Regions from separate parts of the Leptothrix cholodnii SP-6 genome, predicted to be linked through region 2. Evidence: predicted binding sites of a transcription regulator. Region 2 holds the regulator's gene; the other holds the start of a gene.
The links. The regulator FNR, encoded in region 2, switches genes on or off when oxygen is low (the NO sensors DNR and NnrR bind a similar motif). The targets are predictions, from matches to a motif close to TTGATNNNNATCAA.
Positions count from the first base shown of each region.

Region 1: the regulator FNR is predicted to act here: its motif matches at 3,919-3,932, upstream of paaY (phenylacetic acid degradation protein PaaY).

Region 1 covers NC_010524.1:2,608,992-2,616,452, reverse strand. The annotation lists gene LCHO_RS12030 (ABC transporter permease) at 127-1,248, shown strand; gene LCHO_RS12025 (ATP-binding cassette domain-containing protein) at 1,250-2,053, shown strand; gene LCHO_RS12020 (LacI family DNA-binding transcriptional regulator) at 2,154-3,179, shown strand; gene paaY (phenylacetic acid degradation protein PaaY) at 3,226-3,852, opposite strand; gene LCHO_RS12010 (enoyl-CoA hydratase-related protein) at 3,988-4,806, shown strand; gene paaI (hydroxyphenylacetyl-CoA thioesterase PaaI) at 4,811-5,263, shown strand; gene paaK (phenylacetate--CoA ligase PaaK) at 5,299-6,609, shown strand; gene LCHO_RS11995 (TetR/AcrR family transcriptional regulator) at 6,641-7,258, shown strand; gene LCHO_RS11990 (ABC transporter substrate-binding protein) at 7,309-7,461, shown strand, end outside.
Region 2 covers NC_010524.1:3,051,790-3,059,250, reverse strand. The annotation lists gene ccoP (cytochrome-c oxidase, cbb3-type subunit III) at 1-58, shown strand, start outside; gene ccoG (cytochrome c oxidase accessory protein CcoG) at 81-1,568, shown strand; gene LCHO_RS13875 (PI-PLC domain-containing protein) at 1,584-1,847, shown strand; gene LCHO_RS13870 (hypothetical protein) at 1,844-2,176, shown strand; gene fnr (fumarate/nitrate reduction transcriptional regulator Fnr) at 2,189-2,926, opposite strand; gene hemN (oxygen-independent coproporphyrinogen III oxidase) at 3,099-4,562, shown strand; gene LCHO_RS13855 (sulfite exporter TauE/SafE family protein) at 4,562-5,281, shown strand; gene icd (NADP-dependent isocitrate dehydrogenase) at 5,350-6,603, shown strand; gene LCHO_RS13845 (Dps family protein) at 6,754-7,251, shown strand; gene LCHO_RS13840 (UvrD-helicase domain-containing protein) at 7,305-7,461, opposite strand, start outside.

The DNA of each region.
Region 1 (7,461 bases), 440 kb from region 2:
TGCGTACCACCCACGCCCCTGTCCTCATCTCTGCCCACGTCTTTGCCTGTGCGTTCGCCTTTGCTTGGGTCTGCGCGAACGCACACGCAGCGACCGACCTGGACGCCACCCGATGGCCCCCTACGCATGATCCCCTCAGGCAGCTTCAAGAACACCCTCGTTCCCGGTGACGAGCGGCTCAGGACCGTCTCCCGCCTCTCCCGGCTGATGCGCCGCCCCGAGCTCGGCGCGGTGGCCGGGCTGATCCTGGTGACGTGTTTCTTCTTCATCACTGCCGACCCGGTGATGTTCAACCTCGCCGGCCTCGTCAACTTCCTGACCCCGGCGGCGCAACTCGGCATCCTGGCCCTGGGCGCGGCACTCCTGATGATCGGCGGTGAGTTCGACCTGTCGATCGGCTCGATGGTCGCCTTCGCCGGCCTGATCTTCGGCGCCAGCATCACCGTGCTGCAGTTGCCCCTGTTGGCCGCCGTGCTGCTGACGCTGGTGGTGGCCGGTGCCATCGGCGCCCTCAACGCCAATCTCGTGATCCGCACCGGCCTGCCGAGCTTCATCGTCACGCTGGCCTTCCTGTTCATGCTGCGCGGGCTGAGCCTGGTCGGCCTCAAGTGGGCGACCGGCGGTTCGACCCAGATGCGCGGCATCACCGAGGCGGTCGAGGGCCATGCGCTGCTGGGCGTGTTCAGCGGCAAGGCTTTCGAAGGCCTGTTCCGGACGTTGACAGAGCGCGGCTGGATTCCCCGCTTCGACAATGGCGAGGCGATGGTCACCGGCATCCCGGTCGAGATCGTCTGGTTCGTGATCCTGACCGGCCTGGCCACCTGGGTGCTGCTGCGCACGCCGCTGGGCAACTGGATCTTCGCCTCGGGCGGCGACCCGGTGGCGGCCAAGAACTCCGGCGTGCCGGTGCGCAAGGTCAAGATCGGGCTGTTCGTGCTGGCCGCGCTGTGCGCCGGGCTGGTGGCCGTGATCACGGTGCTGGGCAGCGGCTCGACCGACGCCCGCCGCGGCTTCCAGAAGGAGTTCGAGGCCATCATTGCCGCGGTCATCGGCGGCTGCCTGCTGACCGGCGGCTACGGCTCGGCGATCGGCGCCTTCCTCGGCTCCATCATCTTCGGCATGGTCATGATCGGCCTGACCTACACCCGCATCGACCAGGACTGGTACCTCGTGTTCCTGGGCGGCATGCTGCTGGTGGCCGTGCTGTTCAACAACATCATCCGCAAGCGCGTGACCGGGGAGCGTTGACATGGGCACCACTCAACAGACAAGCCAGGCGCAACCCCTGGTCGAGATGCGCGACATCGAGAAGCACTACGGCAACATCATCGCGCTGGCCGGGGTCTCGTTCAGCGTGCAGTCCGGTGAATGCCACTGCCTGCTGGGCGACAACGGCGCCGGCAAGTCGACCTTCATCAAGACCATGTCGGGCGTGCATGCGCCGTCGAAGGGGCAGATGCTGGTCAACGGCCAGCCTGTCACTTTCGACAGCCCGCGCGCGGCCATGAACGCCGGCATCGCGACCGTGTTCCAGGACCTGGCGATGATTCCGCTGATGTCGGTGACGCGCAATTTCTGGATGGGCCGCGAGCCCACCAAGGGCTGGGGGCCGTTCATGCGCTTCGACGTCCAGCATGCCAACGACGTGACGATGGCCGAGATGACCAAGATGGGCATCCGGCTGCGCGAGCCCGACCAGGCGGTGGGCACGCTGTCGGGCGGCGAGCGCCAGACGGTGGCGATCGCCCGCGCGGTCTACTTCGGTGCCAAGGTGCTGATCCTCGACGAGCCGACCTCGGCACTGGGCGTGCGCCAGACTGCCAACGTGCTGGCCACCATCGACCGCGTGCGCAAGCAGGGCGTCGGCGTGGTCTTCATCACGCACAACGTCCGCCATGCCATGGCCGTGGGTGATCGCTTCACCGTGATCAACCGCGGCCGCACGCTGGGCACCGCCGCTCGTGGCCACATCCGCGCCGAGGAGTTGCAAGACCTGATGGCCGGGGGACAGGAACTGGCGACGCTGGAGGGCTCGCTGGGCGGAACCATCTGAGCCGGCGGATCGGGGCCGGGACCGGTCGCAAGGAGGGCTTGCGCACGATTCACAATAACCGGCTCTCCCCGATCCGACCGAATGAAGGATGTCCCCCGCCATGCAGCCGCCCTCCGATCCGCGCATCAAGAAAGTCACGGCCAAGGACGTGGCAGAGCGAGCGGGGGTTTCCAAGTGGACCGTGTCGCGCGCCTTCACCGATGGCGGCACGGTCGCACCCAAGGTGCGTGAGCGCATTCGCCAGATCGCCGCCGAGATGGGCTACACGCCCAATCTGCTGGCGCGCAGCCTGTCCACGCGCAGCACCCGGCTGATCGCGCTGGTGGTCGACGAACTGGGCAACTTCAACCAGTTGCGCGTGCTCAACGAGGCCACCCGGCAGATGCAGGCGCGTGGCTACAGCACCCTGCTGCTCAACCTCAGCGCCGAATACGGCCCGGCCGAAGCGGTGAACCTGGCGGACCAGTTCCAGGTCGACGGCATCGTGTTTCTCGGCACCACGCTCAAGCGTGACCTGATCGAGCTGGCGCAGCGCATCAAGCACATCCCGCTGGTCGTGATCCTGCGCAACAGCGGCGAGGCCGACATCCGCTACGTCAGCACCGACGGCTACGTGGCGGGCGGCGAGATCGCCGACCTGTTCCTGAGCGAGGGCTACCGCCGGATCGGCTACATGGCCGGCCCGATGTCCGAGCGCACCGAGCTGCGGCGCATGGAGGGCTTTCGCGACCGCTTGAAAGAGGCCGGCACGCCGCTGTCTCTGGTGCTCGAAGCCAGCCACTATCGCCGCAGCGAAGGCCTGCAGACGCTGCAGCGCTATCTCGAGGCGACGCCTCGCGGCGAGCGCATCGAGGCGCTGTTCTGCGAAAACGACATCCTGGCCATCGGCGCGATGGATGCGCTGGTGGCGACCCACTCGCAGCGCAAGATCGCCATCGTCGGCTTCGACGACATCGAGCTCGGCAGCTCGCCCAGCTACGAGCTCACCACCTTCCGCCAGCCGATCGAATACCTCGTCAGCGAGGCGCTGCGCCGCATCCTCGACCCGGATGCGGACTCGCTGGGTTCTCTGATGGCGCCCGGCACGCTGGTGATGCGCCAATCGCATCGCCGCAGCGCGGGCTGACGGGCGCCCGGCGGGTGGCCCGGGCTTGACGGCGTCGGCCTGATGCTCAGGGCGTTGAGGGGTCCGCAGCACCGTCGCGTCGCGTCGCGATCAGCGACTTCACATCCGGCGCCGGCACCCGTGGGCGGTCGGACTCGACCTCCGCGAGCGGCTGCACCTCGTGCAAGCTGGCCAGACAGCGCCGCGTCAGGTCCTGGTAGACGGCGGTGCCCTCGCGTTTCCAGGCGATCTCGTCGTCGCTCAGCGGCCGGATCACCTTGGCCGGCAGGCCCGCCACCAGCGAGCGCGGTGGCAGCTTGACGCCGGCGCGCACGAAGGCGCAGGCGGCCACGATGGTCGCTTCGCCGACCTCGGCCTCGTCCATGATCACCGCGTTCATGCCGACCAGCGCGTCGCGCCGCACCACGCAGCCGTGCAGCACCGCGCCGTGGCCGATGTGGCCGTTGACCTCGACGACGGTGTCGCTGCCGGGGAAGCCGTGCATCACGCAGGTGTCCTGCACGTTGGCACCTTCTTCGATGACGATGCGGCCGAAGTCGCCGCGCAGGCTGGCCAGCGGGCCGATGTAGGCGCCGGGGCCGACGATCACGTCGCCGATCAGCACGGCGGTCGGGTGCACATGCGCGCTCGGGTGCACCACCGGCACCACGCCGTCGATCGAATAACAGGGCATCTTGTCTCCTCGTTGTATGGGCAGGGGGGGCCGGGCACCCGCGGGTTGATCCCGAGTGATGCGGGCTTGTTGCAGATCAAAGCGGAGGCTACGATTTACCTACCGGTCGGTCAAGAATGTTTTGGAGTGTGCAACGTGTCTGAATCCTTGGTGTTGGTGACGCAAACGGGTGCCGTGCGCACGCTCACGCTCAATCGCCCGCAGGCGCTCAACAGCTTCACGACCGAGATGCACGGCGAGTTGCTGGCGGCGCTCGATGCGGCGGCGTCCGACGACGCGGTGCGCTGCGTGCTGATCACCGGCGCGGGCCGGGGTTTCTGCGCCGGCCAGGATCTGACCGACCCGGCGGTGGCGCCGATCCGCATCGACGGCGTGATGGCGCCGCCCGAGCAGCAGCCCGACATCGGCGCGCTGATCGAGGCCACCTACCGCCCGCTGGCGCTGCGCGTGCAGAGCATGCCGGTGCCGGTGGTCTGCGCCGTCAACGGCGTGGCGGCGGGGGCGGGTGCCAACCTGGCGCTCGGCTGCGACCTGACGCTGGCGGCGCGTTCGGCCAGCTTCATCCAGGCCTTCATCAAGATCGGCCTGGTGCCCGATTGCGGCGGCTCGTGGCTGCTGCCGCGCCTGACCACCCGCCAGCGCGCGCTGGGCCTGGCGATGCTGGGCGACAAGCTCGGCGCCCAGCAGGCCGCCGACTGGGGCCTGATCTGGCAATGCGTCGACGACGCCGAATTGCCCGCCGCGGCGATGGCGCTGGCCCAGCGGCTGGCGGCGCTGCCGGTCAAGGCGCTGGTCGAGACCCGCGCAGCGCTCGATGCCGGTGCCGCATCCGGCCTCGATGACGCGCTCGACAACGAGGCGCGCCTGCAACGCCGCCTCGGCCGCTCGGCCGACTATGCCGAGGGTGTGGGCGCCTTCTTCGCCAAGCGCGCCGCTGTCTTCACCGAACGCTGAACCGATGACATCCCAACTGACCCCGCAACAGATCGCCGAACTGGTCCGCGAGGGCATGTATGCGCAAGACGACGCCGTGCGCGCGCTCGGCATCGCCATCACCGCCATCGGCCCCGGCAGCGCCACCGCCGTGATGACGGTGCGCCCCGACATGCTGCAAGGCCACGCCACCTGCCACGGCGGGCTGCTGGCCACGCTGGCCGACACCGCCTTCGCCTACGCCTGCAACGCCTGCAACGAGGTCACGGTGGCCTCGGGTTTCAGCATCGACCTGATGGCTGCCGCGCGCGAGGGCGACGTGCTCACCGCCGTCGCCCACGAGCTGCAGCAGGGCGGCCGGCTGGGCGTCTACGACGTGGCCGTGCACAACCAGCGCGGCGAGGCGGTGGCGGCGTTCCGCGGCCGCTCGTACCGCAAGCGCGGCCAAGCCGTCGTCACGCTGCCTCTTTCAGCCTGAGCGCCGCTCGGCTGCATTCGATTCGGAGATCACCCATGCCCGTCAAACAACCTGCCCCCGGCGACCTCGAGCCGATCGAAACCGCCAGCCGCGACGAACTGCAGGCGCTGCAACTGCAACGCCTGCGCTGGACGCTGCAGCACGCCTACGACAACGTCGCGCACTACCGCCAGGCTTTCGATGCCAAGGGCGTGCATCCGTCGGACCTGAAGACGCTGGCCGACCTGGCCAAGTTCCCGTTCACGGCCAAGGCGACGCTGCGCGACAACTACCCGTTCGGACTCTTCGCGGTGCCGCGCGAGCAGGTGTCGCGGGTGCATGCGTCGTCGGGCACCACCGGCAAGCCGACGGTGGTGGGCTACACGAAACGCGACATCGACAACTGGGCCGACCTGGTGGCGCGCTCGATCCGCGCCGCGGGCGGGCGGGCCGGCGACATCGTGCACATCGCGTACGGCTACGGCCTGTTCACCGGCGGGCTGGGCGCGCACTACGGTGCCGAGCGGCTGGGCTGCACGGTGATCCCGATGAGCGGCGGCCAGACCGAGAAGCAGGTCCAGCTGATCAGCGATTTCAAGCCGGACATCATCATGGTGACGCCGAGCTACATGCAGGTGATCGTGGAAGAGATGCGCCGCCAGGGGCTCGATCCCGCGGCCAGTTCGCTGAAGGTCGGCATCTTCGGCGCCGAACCCTGGACCGAGGCGATGCGCCGCGAGATCGAGGCCAGCGCCGGCATCGATGCGGTCGACATCTACGGTCTCAGCGAGGTGATGGGCCCGGGCGTGGCCAGCGAGTGCATCGAGAGCAAGGACGGCCCGGTGATCTGGGAGGACCATTTCTACCCCGAGATCATCGACCCGGTCACCGGCGAGGTGCTGCCCGACGGCAGCGAAGGCGAGCTGGTCTTCACCACGCTGACCAAGGAGGCGCTGCCGGTGATCCGCTACCGCACGCGCGACCTCACGCGCCTGCTGCCACCCACCTCGCGCAGCATGCGCCGCATCGGCAAGATCGTCGGCCGCAGCGACGACATGCTGATCATCCGCGGCGTCAACGTCTTCCCGACCCAGATCGAGGAGATCGTGCTGCAGCACGGTCAGCTCGCCGGCCAGTACCAGCTGATCGTGACGCGCAGCGGCCATCTGGACGAGCTCGAGGTGCGCTGCGAGCGCCTGCCCGGCACCAGTGCCGAAGTGGGCGACGAGGCCGCGCGCTGGCTGCAGCAGCGCATCAAGACGCTGGTCGGCGTGACCGCGAGCGTGATCGTGGGTGACGCCGACAGCATCGAGCGCACGCTGGTCGGCAAGGCGCGGCGGGTGATCGATCGCCGGCCGCGACAATGAGCTGACCTCCACGATTCGAAGCTGAGCCCCTATGGCACGCGGCCGTTCCGCCACCTACGACGATCAGCGCGAGGCCATCCTGGCCCGCGCGGCCGAGCTGTTTGCCGCCCGCGGTTATCCGGGCACCTCGATGAACGAGGTCGCCGCCGCCTGCGGCCTGACCAAGCCCGCGCTCTACCACTACGTGCGCGACAAGCAGGCGCTGCTGTTGCAGATCTGCGAGGACCACATCGTCACGCTGCAGGAACTGGTCGACGAGGTCGCCGCCCGCCAGCTGCTGCCCGACGAGCACCTGCGTGCGCTGATCCTGGCCTTCGTGCAGGCCTATGCCGACGCCCAGCACCAGCACCGCGTGCTGACCGAGGATGTGCGGTTTCTCGGTGATGCCGAGCGCGAGCAGGTGCTCGAAGGCCAGCGCCAGGTGGTCGCCGCCTTTGCCCGCGCGGTGGCCGCGGTGCGCCCCGGCATCGCCGACGCGGCGCTGCACAAGCCGCTGACGATGCTGCTGTTCGGCATGATCAACTGGATGTTCACCTGGCTGCAGCCGGGCGGCGCCTTGAGCCACGCCGACATGGCGCCGGTGGTGGCCGACCTGTTCCTGGGCGGCCTGGCGGCGGTGCGATTGCCCGAGTCGGTTGCGTCGCCCTGATCGATGCCCATTTCCTGATTTCACCCCACCCGACCGAAGGAGACAAAACCATGAAGTTCATCAAGACCCTGCTCGCTGGCGCCGCCATCGCCTCGCTCAACCTGGCCGCCGGCAGTGCGATGGCGCAGATCAAGGTCGGCGTCACGGTGTCGGCCACCGGCCCGGCCGCGTCGCTCGGCATTCCCGAGAAGAACACCATCGCG
Region 2 (7,461 bases):
TGTCTGGAGCCTGTCGCGCAAGCCGGCAGCACAGACCGCGCTGAACACGGTGCAATGAAGTGAGCGACAGGGCAGCAGTGATGGAAGACAGCAGTAACGCGGCCTCGCCGCTGCCCTCCGCGCCTGCGGCCGGCCCGGCGCCGGCTTCGGGTTCCGCCGCAAATGCAGCGGCCAAGACGGTTTCTCTCTACGAGAAAACCAAGAAGATCTATCCCAAGGCCGTCAGCGGCCTGTTCATCCGCTGGCGCTGGATCCTGGTCTGGGTCACGCAGATCGTCTTCTACGGTCTGCCCTGGCTGACATGGAACGACCGCCAGGCGGTGCTGTTCGACCTCGGTTCGCGCCGTTTCTACATCTTCGACCTGGTTCTCTATCCGCAGGACTTCATCTACCTGACGGCGATCCTGATCATCTCGGCCTACGCGCTGTTCCTGTTCACCGCGGTGGCCGGGCGGCTGTGGTGCGGCTATGCCTGTCCGCAGACCGTCTACACCGAGATCTTCCTGTGGTTCGAGCATCGTTTCGAGGGTGATCGGGCCAAGCGCATGAAGCTCGATGCCGGCCCCTGGACCGCCGACAAGTGGTTGCGCAAGTCCGGCAAGCAGCTCGCGTGGATCCTTTTTTCGCTCTGGACCGGCTTCACCCTGGTGGGCTACTTCACCCCCATCCACACGCTGACCGCCGAGGCCATGACGCTCGGATTCGGTCCGTGGGAATGGTTCTGGGTGCTGTTCTACGGCTTTGCCACCTATGGCAATGCCGGCTACATGCGCGAGCAGGTGTGCAAGTACATGTGCCCCTACGCGCGCTTCCAGAGCGCGATGTTCGACAAGGACACGCTCATCATCACCTACGACGCCGAGCGCGGCGAGCCGCGTGGTTCACGCAGCAAGAAGGCCGACCCGACCGCGCTGGGCCTGGGCGCCTGTGTCGACTGCAACCTGTGCGTGCAGGTCTGTCCGACCGGCATCGACATCCGCAAGGGCCTGCAGTACGAGTGCATCGGCTGCGCCGCCTGCATCGACGTCTGCGACAGCGTGATGGACAAGATGGGCTATGCCCGCGGCCTGGTGCGCTACACCACGCAGAACGGCCTCGACGGACGCTGGACGCGCGCCCAGATGTGGCGGCGTGCGCTGCGACCGCGTGTCCTGATCTACACCGTGATCCTGATCGTGATCGTGGTCGCCCTGGGCGTGAGCATCGCGATGCGATCGCCGTTCAAGGTCGACGTGGTGCGTGACCGCGCGTCATTGGCGCGCATCGTCGACGACGGCGTGATCGAGAACGTCTACCGCCTGCAGATCATGAACGCCACCGAAACGACGCAGTCCTACCGCGTCGCCGTCGAGGGCTTGCCGGGGTTGAGCCTGCCCGTGACGGCGCCGGTGCAGGTGGCAAGCGCCGAGGCGCGCTGGATCACCGTGGCCGTGCAGTTGCCGCCCGAGTCCGCCAGCCGTGCCGGCAGCGGGGCGCACACCATCCATTTCGACATCCAGCGCGTGGAGTCCGGCGGCGCTGCGCCGGCGACGCTGCGCGAGAAGTCGACCTTCGTGATTCCACGTTGACAAGCAGGAGCAGCCATGTCGATTGCAGTACAAGCCCCCGGTCCAGCCACCTTGCCGTGGTGGCGTGAGCGCATGTTGTGGCTGGTGCTCGGTGGCCCGCTGGTGGTGATCATGGCCAGTTTCGTGACCCTGGCGCTGGCGTTGAGTCATCCGGACCCGGTGCTGAGCACGGCGCAGTCCGCACGCACCGAATCGGCCGGCGCGACCGGATCGGCGATCGACCCTTCGCGCCTGCCTGCTCAGCAGGCTCGCAACCATGCGGCCACGGGCGGCAAATGAAAGCCGAACTGCGCAACGACCCCGACATCGAGGACCTGGCGCCCGACTACGAAGCGTCCACGACCTTCCCGATGTCGAATTGGGCCAAGCGGCTGTCGGTCGTCTGGTGGCCGGCCTTCCTGTTGGCGGGCGTGACCGAGATGCTGGTGTTCGCCTTCGTCGACCCGGAAGATCTGCGCTGGCTCGGCGGCGCGCCGGTCGACCTCGACCGCACGGCGGTCTACACGGCGGCCTTCTTCGCGTTCTGGGTGCTGATCGGCATCGCCTCCAGCCTCACGCAACTGCTGATGCGTGAGTCGAACGACCTGAACCGGCGTCGTTATCCCTGAGCCTGCAGATCTTCAGCAGCCGGCGCCGTTGACCACGCGCTGCAGGGCGTCCTGGTCGATGATGCGGATGTCGCGCTGCTTGACCTCGAGATAGCCCTCGTCCTGGAACTTCGAGAAGGTGCGGCTGACGGTCTCGAGCTTGAGGCCCAGGTAGCTGCCGATCTCCTCGCGCGTCATGCGCAGCACCAGCGCCGAGGCCGAGAAACCACGCGCCTGCAGGCGCTGCGTCAGGTTCAGCAGGAAGGCTGCCAGGCGCTCCTCGGCACGCATGCTGCCGAGCAGCAGCATCACGCCGTGGTCGCGCACGATCTCGCGGCTCATGATCTTGTGGAACTGGTGCTGCAGCAGCGTGAACTCGCGCGACAGGCTCTCGAGCTGGCCGTACGGGATCAGGCAGACCTGCGAATCCTCGAGCGCCACCGCATCACACGAGTGGCGGTCGTTGCTGATGCCGTCCAGGCCGATCAGCTCGCCGGCCATCTGGAAGCCGGTGACCTGCTCGCGGCCGTCGGTGGCCGACACCACGGTCTTGAAGAAGCCGGTGCGCACGGCATAGAGCGCCGCGAACGCGTCGCCGGAATGGAACAGGCTCTCGCCGCGCTTGACGCTGCGGCGCGTGCTCACCATGTTGTCGAGCGAAGACATCTCGTCGTCTGACAGGCCCACTGGCAGGCACAGTTCGCGCAGATTGCAGGCCGAGCAGGCCACTTTGAGCGCGTTGAGCTGGGAGGAGGCGGCAGTGTCTTGCATGATTTGGTTGATCCTGGGAAGGAATGGCCGACACCTTACCAGCATGCACCGGCAAAGTGCCTCTGTGGTCATGGCGAAGTGAGGGTCGACTCAGGGAATTCTTGAATAGCGCGGACGCATGGTGCTTGAGCCATGTCAAGGTACAGCGCCACCGGCACGGCACAGTGCGCACATGCACACGACGATCTCCGCAGGCACGCAGCCCCAATCCGCGACCACGATCAACGCCGACGTGGCCGCCACGGACCACCAGCCGGTTCTGAGCGAGGAACTGCTGCGCCGCATGGACGGCCCCGGGCCACGCTACACCTCCTACCCCACGGCGGATCGTTTCGTCGAGGCCTACACCGCCGATCACTACCGCCAGGCACTGTCCCAGCGCAGCATCGGTGCGGTGGGCGGCGCAGGTGGGCCGCTGTCGGTCTACGTGCACGTGCCGTTCTGCGAATCGGTCTGCTATTACTGCGCCTGCAACAAGATCGTCACCCGCGACCACGGCCGCTCGACCGCCTACATCGACGCGCTGGCGCGCGAGCTGGAACTGGTCACGCAGACGCTCGGCCGGGGCCAGCGCGTCTCGCAACTGCATTTCGGCGGCGGCACGCCCACCTTCCTGAGCGATGCCGAACTCGACCGCCTGATGGGCGAGTTGCGCCGGCATTTCCACATCGAGCCGCATGGCGAATATTCGATCGAGATCGACCCGCGCACCGTCAGCCGCGAGCGCCTGGCTCACCTCAAGGAGCTCGGCTTCAACCGGGTCTCGTTCGGCGTGCAGGATTTCGACGCCGACGTGCAGAAGGCGGTGCACCGCGTCCAGCCTTTCGAGCAGGTCGAGGCGCTGATGAAGGATGCGCGCGAGCTCGGCTTCCATTCGATCAACGTCGACCTCATCTACGGCCTGCCCAAGCAGACGCCCGAGAGCTTCGCGCGCACCGTGCGCCAGGTCGCCGGACTGCGGCCCGACCGCATCGCGATGTACGGCTACGCCCACCTGCCGCAGCGCTTCAAGCCGCAGCGTCGCATCGTCACCGAAGAGCTGCCGCGTGGCAGCGACCGCATCGGCATGCTGTCGCAGGCCATCAGCGGCTTCATCAGCCACGGCTACCAGTACATCGGCATGGATCACTTCGCGCTGCCCGAGGACGGCCTGGCGCAGGCCAAGCGGCAAGGGCGGCTGCACCGCAACTTCCAGGGCTACAGCACGCAGGCCGACTGCGACCTGATCGCGCTGGGCGTGTCGGCCATCGGCCGCATCGGCGCCACCTACAGCCAGAACGCCAAGACGCTCGACGACTACTACGACTCGCTCAACCGCGGCGAGCTGCCGGTGGTGCGCGGCCTGGCCCTGACGCGCGACGACCTGGTGCGCCGCGCCGTCATCATGTCCATCATGTGCCACGGCCGGCTGAGCTACGAGTCGGTCGCCCTGGCACACTTGATCGACGTGAAAACCTACTTTGCCACCGAACTCGAAGCCCTGGTCGACCTGGCCGACCAAGGCCTGCTGACGCTCGACCCGGATGGCTTCGAACTCACCCCGCTGGGCTGGTACTTCGTGCGCTCGGTGGCGATGGTGTTCGATCGCCACCTGCGCGCCGACCAGACCCGCGAGCGCTTCTCGCGCGTGATCTGATGAGTGCAGTCGCGCTGCTCGCATCGGCCGCGTTGATGGGCCTGGCCGGCACGCCGCATTGCGCGGGCATGTGTGCGGCCGGGTGCGCCACCGTGGCCAAGCTGTGCAAGCCGCAGCAGGCCGAACGGGCCCTGGCTGGCGTGCTGACGGGCCGTCTGATCGGTTACGGCTTGGCCGGTGCGGCCGTGGCGTCTGCCGCCGGTGCCCTGCGCTGGCTGGGCGACAGCGTCGCCTGGATGCGGCCGATCTGGTCCGCGCTGCAACTGATGGTGCTGATGCTCGGCCTGTGGCTGCTGGTGCGCGGGCGCCTGCCCACCGGCGTGCAGGCCTGGGCCGAGCAGCTGGTGCGCCGTCCGCCGCGCGAGGGCTGGACGCGCATGCGCATGCCCGGCGAACTCAAGGCGGCCGGTATCGGCGCGCTCTGGCCGGCCATCCCGTGCGGCCTGCTGCACGCGGCCCTGCTGGTGGCCGCGGTGGCGTCCGGGCCTGTCGAAGGGGCCGGCGTGATGCTGGCTTTTGCCGTCACCAGCAGCGTCGGCCTGATCCTCGGTCCGGCCTTCTGGCTGCGCCTGATGCCCGCAGCCGTGCGCGCCCGCGCCGGCCTCAACGAGGGCGGCAGCCTGGCCCTGCGGCTGGCCGGCGCGCTGGTCGTCGTGACGATGGGCTGGTCGCTCGGCCACAGCCTGTTCGAGCCGCTGCAAGCCGCCTGGTGCGCCTGAGCGGCGCGCAGTTCTAGAATTTCAGGTTCTAGCGGACCTGTTCAGATCCGAACAACGGAGACGGCGACATGTATCAACACATCCAGGTGCCCACGAGTGGCCAGAAGATCACCGTCAATGCGGACTTCTCGCTCAACGTGCCGAGCAACCCGATCATTCCGTACATCGAAGGCGACGGCACCGGCCTGGACATCACCCCGGTGATGCTCAAGGTGGTCGACGCCGCGGTGGTCAAGGCCTACGCCGGCCAGCGCCAGATCCACTGGATGGAGATCTACGCCGGCGAGAAGGCCACCCAGGTCTACGGCCCCGACGTCTGGCTGCCCGCCGAAACGCTCGAGGTGCTGCGCGAGTACGTGGTCTCGATCAAGGGCCCGCTGACCACGCCGGTGGGTGGCGGCATCCGCTCGCTCAACGTCGCGCTGCGCCAGGAACTCGACCTCTACGTCTGCCTGCGCCCGGTGCAGTATTTCAAGGGCGTGCCCTCGCCGGTGAAGGAGCCGCACAAGATCGACATGGTGATCTTCCGCGAGAACTCCGAAGACATCTACGCCGGCATCGAGTACGAGGCCAAGAGCGAGAAGGCGCAGAAGCTCATCAAGTTCCTGCAGGAGGAAATGGGCGTCAAGAAGATCCGCTTCCCCGACACCTCGGGCATCGGCATCAAGCCGGTCTCGATCGAGGGCACCGAGCGCCTGATGCGCAAGGCGATCCAGTACGCGATCGACAACGACCGCTCCAGCGTGACCATCGTGCACAAGGGCAACATCATGAAGTACACCGAAGGTGGCTTCCGTGACTGGGCCTACAAGCTGGCGCAGACCGAGTTCGGCGCCGAGCTGATCGACGGCGGCCCGTGGTGCAAGTTCAAGAGCCCGAAGAACGGCCGCGACATCACCATCAAGGACAGCATCGCCGACGCCTTCCTGCAGCAGATCCTGCTGCGCCCGGCCGAGTACTCGGTGATCGCCACGCTCAACCTCAACGGCGACTACATCTCCGACGCCCTGGCCGCGCAGGTCGGCGGCATCGGCATCGCCCCGGGCGCCAACCTGAGCGACTCGGTGGCCTGCTTCGAGGCCACCCACGGCACGGCGCCCAAGTACGCCGGCAAGGACTACGTCAACCCCGGCTCGGAGATCCTCTCGGCCGAGATGATGCTGCGCCACATGGGCTGGCTTGAGGCGGCCGACCTGATCCTCGTGTCTATGGAGCGCGCCATCGCCAGCAAGAAGGTCACCTACGACTTCGCCCGCCTGATGGAGGGCGCGACCCAGGTGTCGTGTTCGGGCTTCGGTCAGGTCATGATCGACTGCATGTGATCGTGGCGCGGGGCCTGGCCTCGCACCCGATCGAGATACGGCCCCGCGCGCAGTGCCGCCGCGGGGCTTTTTGTTGCCGGTCTTGACCTGCATCGGCCGGCCGAGCCGACCTTGTTCTAGAGTTCCGTCCTCGACCCACCGGATGAACCCATGGCCAAGAGCACCAAGAACACCCCCTCGATCAACATCGGCATCAGCGACAAGGACCGGGCGGCCATCGTCGGCGGCCTGTCCAAGCTGCTGGCCGACACCTACACGCTGTACCTGACCACGCACAACTTCCACTGGAACGTGTCCGGGCCGATGTTCAACTCGCTGCACGCGATGTTCATGGCCCAGTACACCGAGCTGTGGAACGCGGTCGATCCGATCGCCGAGCGCATCCGCTCGCTCGGCCACCCGGCGCCGGGCTCCTACGCGCAGTTCGGCCAGCTGACCTCGCTGAAGGACGCGCCGATCACGCCGCCCAAGGCGCTCGAGATGGTGGCGATCCTGGTCGAGGGCCACGAGGCGGTGGCGCGCACCGCGCGCTCGATCTTCGCGTTGGCCGACAAGGCCAGCGACGAGCCTACGGCCGACCTGCTGACGCAGCGCCTGACCGTCCACGAGCAGACGGCGTGGATGCTGCGCGTCCTGCTCGAAGAGTGAGGTCGTGAGGCCGTGAGGCGGCGAGCGTCACCGAGCCGGTGACGCCGCCGCGCTCACTCGATCGGCGTCAGCTTGGCGATCGCGAGTGCCAGCCACTTGGTGCCGTGGCGGCCGAAGTTGACCTGGGCGCGGGCGTCCGCGCCGACACCTTCGAGCGTCAGCACCACGCCCTCGCCGAACTTGGTGTGGAACACGCCCTGGCCCTGGCGC